DNA from 2 places in the Pseudomonas sp. PVC-3-1 genome. Region 1 is predicted to be linked to the other one. Evidence: predicted binding sites of a transcription regulator. Region 1 holds the regulator's gene; the other holds the start of a gene.

What was found. Region 1 encodes FliA, which starts transcription of late flagellar genes. Its sites were predicted from a motif close to CTAAAGTTTNNNNNNNNNNNGCCGNTAA; they were not measured.
Region 2: the regulator FliA is predicted to act here: its motif matches at 2,290-2,317, upstream of AC2T4A_RS18985 (methyl-accepting chemotaxis protein).

What each region holds. Positions count from the first base shown of each region.
Region 1 covers NZ_CM172023.1:2,969,752-2,974,064, forward strand. The annotation lists gene flhF (flagellar biosynthesis GTPase FlhF) at 1-1,100, shown strand, start outside; gene fleN (flagellar synthesis regulator FleN) at 1,265-2,092, shown strand; gene fliA (RNA polymerase sigma factor FliA) at 2,089-2,838, shown strand; gene AC2T4A_RS13955 (chemotaxis response regulator CheY) at 3,036-3,410, shown strand; gene AC2T4A_RS13960 (protein phosphatase CheZ) at 3,430-4,212, shown strand; gene AC2T4A_RS13965 (chemotaxis protein CheA) at 4,245-4,313, shown strand, end outside.
Region 2 covers NZ_CM172023.1:4,106,938-4,111,250, forward strand. The annotation lists gene AC2T4A_RS18985 (methyl-accepting chemotaxis protein) at 102-2,246, opposite strand; gene AC2T4A_RS18990 (Na+/H+ antiporter family protein) at 2,541-3,860, shown strand; gene AC2T4A_RS18995 (AI-2E family transporter) at 3,967-4,313, shown strand, end outside.

The sequences.
Region 1 (4,313 bases):
CCCAGGCCAAGGCGGACCTGTCGGCCCCTGCCCGCGCAAGCGATGGTGTGCGCAAGGACCGTCAAATGTACGGCACCCAGGCGCCGCGTCGCAGCGCTGCCGAGACCCTCGCCGAAGCCATGGACGCTCCGGTCGCCCCGGCGCCCGCCGCTGCCGGCCAGCAGGCGCTGGAAGCCATGCGCTTCGAGCTCAACGGCCTGCGCGAACTGATTGAAGTGCAGCTGGGCTCGATTGCCTGGAACCAGTTGCAGAACCAGCGTCCGAAACAAGCCAACCTGTGGCGTCGCCTGCAACGCATGGGGCTGCCGGCCGATCTGTCGCGCAACCTGCTGGAGCGCGTGGCGTCCATCGCCGACCCGAAGCAGGCCTGGCGCATGCTGCTGGCGCACCTGGCGCGCTCGATCAATACCGCGGAAATCGACCTGCTGGAGCAGGGTGGCGTGATCGCCCTGGTCGGCCCGGCCGGCATGGGCAAGACCACCACCCTGGCCAAGCTGGCTGCCCGCTACGTGCTGAAATATGGCGCGCAGAGCATTGCCCTGGTGTCCATGGACAGCTTCCGCATCGGCGCCCAGGAGCAGATCAAGACTCTCGGCCGTATCCTCAATGTGCCGGTGACCCTGGTCGATCCGGGCCAGTCGCTGATCCAGGCCATGGCGCCGCTGGCGCGCAAGCGCCTGGTGCTGATCGACACCGCCGGCCTGCCGGCCAACGACCCGGCGCTGCGCATGCAGCTCGAAGCGCTGTCGTCGCTGAGCCTGAACGTGAAGAATTACCTCGTGCTGGCCGCGACCAGCCAGAGCCAGGTGCTCAAGTCCGCCTGGCAGAACTATCGTTCCTGTGGGCTGGCCGGGTGCATCCTGACCAAACTGGACGAAGCGGGAAGCCTCGGCGAAGCTCTGGCTCTGGCTATCAGCCAGCATCTCCCGGTAGCCTATCTGGCTGACGGGCCGAAGATCCCGGATGACCTGCATGTGGCACGCGCGCACCAGTTGGTGAGTCGTGCGGTGAGCCTGCAGTCGCCCGAAGAGCCCTGCGAAGACGCCATGGCGGACATGTTCGCCGGTCTTTACCAACAGCCGGTGCGTCGCGCCAGCTGAAGATTGTGAGCCCCGTGTGGGGCGTGGGGTGGCCGCTTGGGCCGCCCAAGCGATGCGGATGCTCTGTTAGACGATCCGCGAGCGCCGGAGGCGGTAGAGCACTGCAACCGGATTAGCCGAAACGCCAGAAGCGTGACGGTCGAACGACGAGACAAGGTATTGATATGGGTATGCATCCCGTTCAGGTAATCGCGGTCACTGGTGGCAAGGGTGGCGTAGGCAAGACCAACGTGTCAGTGAACCTGTCGCTGGCGCTGGCCGATCTCGGCCGCCGCGTCATGCTGCTGGACGCCGACCTGGGCCTGGCCAACGTTGACGTGCTGCTGGGCCTGTCGCCCAAGCGGACGCTGGCCGACGTGATCGAAGGCGAATGCGACCTGCGCGACGTGATCCTCCAGGGGCCCGGCGGCATCCGCATCGTCCCGGCGGCCTCGGGCACCCAGAGCATGGTGCACCTCACGCCGATGCAGCACGCCGGCCTGATCCAGGCCTTCAGTGATATCAGCGACAACATCGATGTGCTGGTGGTGGATACCGCTGCCGGCATCGGCGATTCGGTGGTGAGCTTCGTCCGTGCCGCCCAGGAAGTGCTGCTGGTCGTTTGTGATGAACCCACGTCCATCACCGATGCCTACGCTTTGATCAAGCTGCTCAATCGCGACTACGGCATGACCCGATTCCGCGTGCTGGCGAACATGGCCCACAGCCCTCAGGAAGGCCGCAATCTGTTCGCCAAGCTGACCAAGGTCACCGACCGCTTCCTGGACGTGGCGCTGCAGTACGTCGGCGCCATCCCCTACGACGAGTCGGTGCGTAAGGCCGTGCAGAAGCAGCGTTCGGTGTATGAGGCGTTTCCGCGCAGCAAGGCTTCCCTGGCCTTCCGTGCGGTGGCGCAGAAGGTCGACAGCTGGCCGCTGCCGGCCAACCCACGAGGGCACCTGGAGTTCTTCGTCGAGCGCCTGGTGCAACATCCCACGGGTTCGGCCGTATGACCGCGGCCTCCGGAGCGCGTATGTACAGCAAGGCACAGGCGCACAACTCCCAGGAACTGCTGATCCAGAAACACGCCCCTCTGGTGAAGCGCATCGCCTACCACCTGCTCGGCCGCCTGCCGGCCAGCGTGCAGGTGGAGGACCTGATGCAGGCCGGCATGATCGGCCTGCTGGAGGCAGCGAAGAAGTACGATCAGGGCAAGGGCGCGAGTTTCGAAACCTACGCCGGCATCCGCATCCGTGGCGCCATGCTCGATGAGGTGCGCAAGGGCGACTGGGCGCCGCGTTCGGTCCACCGCAACACCCGCATGGTCAGTGACGCCATCCGCGCCGTCGAGGCGCGCACCGGACGTGACGCTAAAGATCAGGAGGTTGCTGCCGAACTCAATATGAGCCTCGAAGATTATTACGGCATCCTCAGCGACACCCAGGGCAGCCGTCTGTATAGCTTCGATGACATGTTGCAGGACGGCGACCAGGGTAGCGGCTTTGCCGAAGACGCATCGCACCACGACAACGAGCCGTCCCACGGGCTGGAGGATGAACGCTTCCAGGCGGCCCTGGCCGACGCCATCACCAAGCTGCCCGAGCGTGAGCGACTGGTGCTGGCCCTGTACTACGACGAGGAACTCAACCTCAAGGAGATCGGCGAAGTACTGGGCGTCAGCGAGTCCCGCGTCAGCCAGTTGCACAGCCAGTGCGCCGCGCGCCTGCGTTCGCGTCTGGCGGAGTGGCGCGCTCGCTGAGCATCGGGTAGTTTCGCGTCGACTGCTTCTGAGAGGCAGTGCTGAAGGGATTTTCCTTAGGCAAGTTATAGGCTTACGAATTTTTGGGTGACGTTCCTTTGACGCGCCCACAGCAAAGAGCGCACGGCGCTCAATGAATTGACGGCACGCCCGCCAGGGCGCGTTTGGTATCGATGGAGGCAGGTTTGGACAAGAACATGAAAATTCTCATCGTGGACGACTTTTCCACGATGAGGCGCATCATCAAGAACCTCCTGCGGGACCTGGGGTTCACCAACACCGCAGAGGCCGACGACGGCACCACTGCGCTGCCGATGCTGCACAGCGGCAACTTCGACTTCCTCGTTACCGACTGGAACATGCCCGGCATGACCGGCATCGACCTGCTCCGTGCAGTCCGCGCCGACGAGCGTCTGAAGCACCTGCCGGTGCTGATGGTCACCGCCGAAGCCAAGCGCGACCAGATCATCGAAGCGGCTCAGGCCGGGGTCAACGGCTATGTGGTCAAGCCTTTCACCGCTCAGGTGCTGAAAGAAAAGATCGAGAAGATTTTCGAGCGGGTCGGCAGCTGAGGCTGACCAAGAGGGCGTCATGGATTTCAACGAATCCGCGGGTGACTTCGAGTCGACCCTGAAAAAACACGCGCGCGAATTGGTCGACTGCCTCGAACGCGGCGAAGTCCAGACTGCCGTGCAGCTGATCTCCGAGCTCAACCAGGCGCGCGATCGCGGTCTTTACCAGGAAGTGGGCAAGCTCACCCGTGAGCTGCACAACGCCATCGTCAACTTCCAGATCGACCCCAGCTCGCCACGCGCCCAGGAAGTCTCGCAGATCGCCGACGCCACTGACCGCCTGTCCTACGTGGTGACGATGACCGAGAAAGCGGCCAATCGCACCATGGACCTGGTGGAAGAGTGCACCCCGGTGGTCATGCACATCGAGACCCAGGCCAAGGAACTGCAGGAAGACTGGTCGCGCTTCATGCGCCGCGAGCTGGGTCCCGAAGCCTTCCGCGACCTCGCCAAGCGTGTCGAGCAGTTCCTCTACATCAGCGCCCAGGACAGCCGAAAGCTCTCCGCGCACCTGAACGACATCCTGCTGGCGCAGGACTTCCAGGACCTTACCGGGCAAGTGATCAAACGCGTCACCAAGCTGGTGACCGAGGTCGAATCGAACCTGGTGAAGCTGGTCTGGATGGCAGGGCAGGTCGATCGCTACGCCGGCATCGAGCATGACCACGAGAGCATGCGCGACGCGGTGGAAAAAGAAAGATCGTCCAAGGGTGAAGGTCCGCAGATTGCTGCCGATACAAGAAAGGACGTCGTGTCCGGTCAGGACGATGTCGACGATCTGTTGTCCAGCCTTGGTTTTTAAGCGTCCGCTGACGCTGTAGAGGGAGCACCCGAATGAGCTTCGACGCCGATGACGAAATCCTCCAGGACTTCCTGGTGGAGGCCGGCGAGATCCTCGAGCTA
Region 2 (4,313 bases), 1.1 Mb from region 1:
CCTCTCTGTAGGAGCGAGCTTGCTCGCGAACCTGATCTGGCGCCGGCCTTGCCGGCGGATCGCGGAGAAGCTCCGCTCCTACGAGAGCATACGTGCGGACGTCAAACGCGGAACTGATCCATCAACCCCTGCTGATGGTTCGCCAGCTTGTTCAGCGACTGGCTGACCTGCGCCGATTCCTGCGCCTGGCTCGACAGCGACTCGGTGACATCCCGGATGCCAGCGACGTTACGGTTGATCTCCTCGGCCACCGCGCTCTGTTCCTCGGCGGCGCTGGCGATCTGCAGGTTCATGTCGGTGATCACGCCTACCGCGTCACCAATGCGCTTCAGCGCCGCCACGGCCTGTTCGACCTGATTCACGCTGTCCTGCGCCTGGCGGTGGCTGTTGCTCATCGCGCCGACCACATCGCGGGTGCCGTTCTGCAGGCCTTCGATGACCTGGCGGATTTCCTCCACCGAATCCTGGGTGCGCTTGGCGAGGTTGCGCACCTCGTCGGCAACCACCGCGAAGCCACGACCCGCTTCACCGGCACGGGCCGCTTCGATGGCGGCGTTGAGTGCCAGCAGGTTGGTCTGTTCGGCGATGCCACGGATCACTTCCAGCACCGAGCCGATCTGCTCGCTGCTCGCCGCCAAACCTTCCACCTGGCTCATCGCGCTGCTCATGTCGCTGGCCAGTTCGTCGATCAGGCGGGTGGTGTTGTCGATCACGCTGAGGCCGTCGCGGGTCGCACCGTCGGCGCCGCGCGCGGCGTCGGCGGCCATGGCGGCGCTGTTGGCGACGTCATGGGCGGTGGCGCTCATCTCCTGGGAGGCGGTGGCGACCTGGTCGACTTCGCGGAATTGCTGCTGCATGCCGGCGCTGGTCTGGCTGGCGATCTCCGAAGACTGGTCGGCGGTGGCGCGGGCGTCATGCACCGAGGATTTCACGTCGCGGATGATTGGCTGCAGCTTGTCGAGGAAGCGGTTGAACCAGCCGGCCAGCTCGCCGAGCTCATCCTTGCCGGCGTAATCCAGGCGTTTGGTCAGGTCGCCCTCGCCGCTGGCGATGTTGCGCAGCATGGCGGCGACGCCGAGGATCGGGCGGGTCACGCCGCGCGCGGTGAGCCACATGGCGAACAGCCCGATCAGGATGGCGATGAGACCGAAGCCGAGCTGCGAGACGGTGCCCTGCACGCGCTGGTTATCCAGCTCGTTCTGCAACTCGATGGCCGGGCCGAGCAGGACATTCTGCGGGACTTCCAGCAGCACGCCCCAGGGCTTGGAGCCGGGAATCGGTTGCAGCGGCTCGACGACGCGCAGTTGGTCGTCGTGGCGGAACACCTGCTCATGGTTGGCAGCAATAGCCTGCAGCAGCTCCGCACCTTGTTTCGGGTAGACCTCCTGTAGCTTCTTGCTCAGTTTGGAGACATCGGCGCTATGGCCGGCGAGCAGGCCGGCGGCGCTGACGATGCTGACGCGGCCCTGGCCGTCATAGAGTTCCTGGCTGCCCTCTACGGCGATTTCCTGGAGCTTCTCCATGCTGATGTCCAGGCCCATGACGCCGATGACCTTGCCGTCGAGTTCCAGCGGGAAGGCGATGCTGGTCATCAGCATCTTCTTCTTGCCCACTTCATCGAAGTACGGGTCGAGCACGCAGGGCTGTCCGGTCGTCTTGGGGCAGGTGAACCAGGCGTTGTAGGCGCTGCCGCTGGGACCGGGGCTGGTGTCCTGCAGCAGCGACTCGGCCATGGCCTCGGATTCCAGGTGGCCCGGCGTTGCCTGGGACCAGTAGATGGAGAAACGACCGGCATCGTTGCTGCCCAGCTCGCTCTGGCCGGCGAAGAGCTTGTCCTTGCCATCCAGCGCGTCGGGTTCGAAGGCGACGTAGAGGCCCAGCAGTTCCGGGTTGCCTTCCAGTGCGGTCTTCACCTGGCGGGTCAGGTCTTCGCGCAGGTCATAGGCATCGAGGAAGCGCTTCTGCGCCTGGTCGCGCAGGAACAGCACCTGACGGGAGAAACCCTTGCCGTACTGGTAGGCATCCATGATGTAGCGCTGGATGCGCATGGCCTGGACTTCGCCACGCGACTGCAGGCGTGCCTTGGCCGCTTCATCGAGCATTTCCGTGCTCGATTGCTTGACCAGTGCGGTGCTGGTTTGTGTGCGGTAGACGGACAGGCCGCAGAGCAGCGAGACGACGCCGAGCAGGCAGAGCCCGGCAAGCAACGTGATCTTCCACTGGATGGAGAGACGGCGCAGCAACATGGAGAGGGGTCCTTGTTTTAACGAAACCTCGGGAATGCCAGGTATATCGGCCTTTCCCGCATCTTCTTGACCCGTGACGGGGCGAAACGCCGGAAAACAGGCGATTCTGGCGTGCCGTTACGACGGGCGGCAGAAAGCCAGGCAAAAAGCGTGCGCACTGCGCAGAAATTCTCGCCAGGCGATTTCGGAAACGTCTTGATTCGACAAGGGTTTTGACACCCCCGCAAGGGTTTGGCAGAGTGCGCGCCTTTTGCCCGCGCGCTGGCGCGGCGATCCGTGAGAGGAGTGGAGTAGATGAATGCGGTGCTGATCGCCATTGGCCTGATGCTGGTGCTGAGCCTGTGTCGCGTGCATGTGGTGGTCGCACTGATCGCCGGGGCCGTTGCTGGTGGCCTGCTCGGCGGCCTGGGCATGGACGGCACGCTCAAGGCGTTCAACGAAGGGCTGGGGGCCGGCGCGACGGTGGCACTGTCCTACGCCATGCTGGGTGCCTTCGCCGTGGCCATCGCGCGCTCCGGAATGGCGCACGCCCTGGCCGATCGCGCCCTGTCGATGCTCGGCCGGCACGAGGCGAACGGTTCCAATGGCTTCAAGTGGATGATGGTCGGCCTGCTGCTGGTGGTGGCGATCTCCTCGCAGAATGTCCTGCCGATCCACATCGCCTTCATTCCGCTGCTGGTGCCGCCGCTGCTCTACGTGCTGACGCGCTTGCAGATCGACCGCCGGCTGATCGCCTGCGTCATCACCTTCGGCCTGATCACGCCCTACATGTTCCTGCCGGTGGGCTTTGGCAATATCTTCCTGAACCAGATCCTGCTGGCCAACGTGGCTCGCGCGGGTGTCGACGTGCAGGGCATCAACGTCACCCACGCCATGCTGATCCCCGCGCTGGGCATGGTCTGCGGCCTGCTGGTCGCGGTGCTCTTCAGCTACCGGCGCAAGCGCGAGTACGACCTGGAGCGCATCGAACAGGCTGAGCGGGTCGACACGCCCTACAGCAAGATGAGCCTGCTGGTGGCTGGCGTCGCGGTGGCAGCGGCCTTTGCCGTGCAACTGCTGCTGGACTCGATGATTCTCGGTGCGCTGGTGGGCTTTCTGGTGTTTTCGCTGTCCGGCGTGGTGCGCTGGAAGGAAGCGGATGATCTGTTCACCGAAGGCATGAAGATGATGGCCATGATCGGCTTCATCATGATCGCCGCCCAGGGCTTTGCGGCGGTGATGACCGCCACCGGGCAGGTCGCCAGCCTGGTGGACAGCGCCGCTGGCTGGATTGGCAGCAGCAAGGCGCTGGGCGCCTTCATGATGCTGCTGGTGGGCCTGCTGGTGACCATGGGCATCGGCTCGTCCTTTTCCACGGTGCCGATCATCGCCGCGATCTTCGTGCCGCTGGCGGTGCACCTGGGCTTCAGCCCGCTGGCCATTGTCAGCATCGTGGGTACGGCGGGCGCACTGGGCGATGCGGGCTCTCCGGCGTCGGATTCCACCCTTGGCCCGACCTCCGGCCTGAACGTCGATGGCCAGCACAACCACATCTGGGACACCGTGGTGCCGACCTTCCTGCACTACAACCTGCCGCTGCTGGCGTTCGGCTGGGTGGCCGCCATGGTGCTCTGAAAAACGGCCAGCAAGGCTTTGGCGCGCGGCAATCGCGCGCTGAAAGTTGCACTTGGCGGGTCAACTGCTGACTAATGAGCAGGTTTATCCATCCTTGGACCCGCTCATGTTCGAATCGAAACTGGAATACCGGACGTTCCTCGCCCTGCTGCTGGTGGTGACACTCGCCTTCGGCTGGATCCTGCTGCCGTTCTACGGGGCAGTCTTCTGGGGCACCATTCTGGCGATCATCTTTGCCCCGTTGCAGCGCCGCCTGCGGGTGAAACTCAACGGGCGCAACAATCTCGCCGCGCTGATTTCCCTCGCCGTGTGCTTCCTGATCGTGATCCTGCCGGTGACCTTCATCGCCGGCGCGCTGGTGCAGGAAGGCGCAACCGTCTACCAGCGACTGAAGTCGGGTGAGCTGAATTTCATCTCTTACTACCAGCAGGCGGTCGCCGCGCTGCCGGGCTG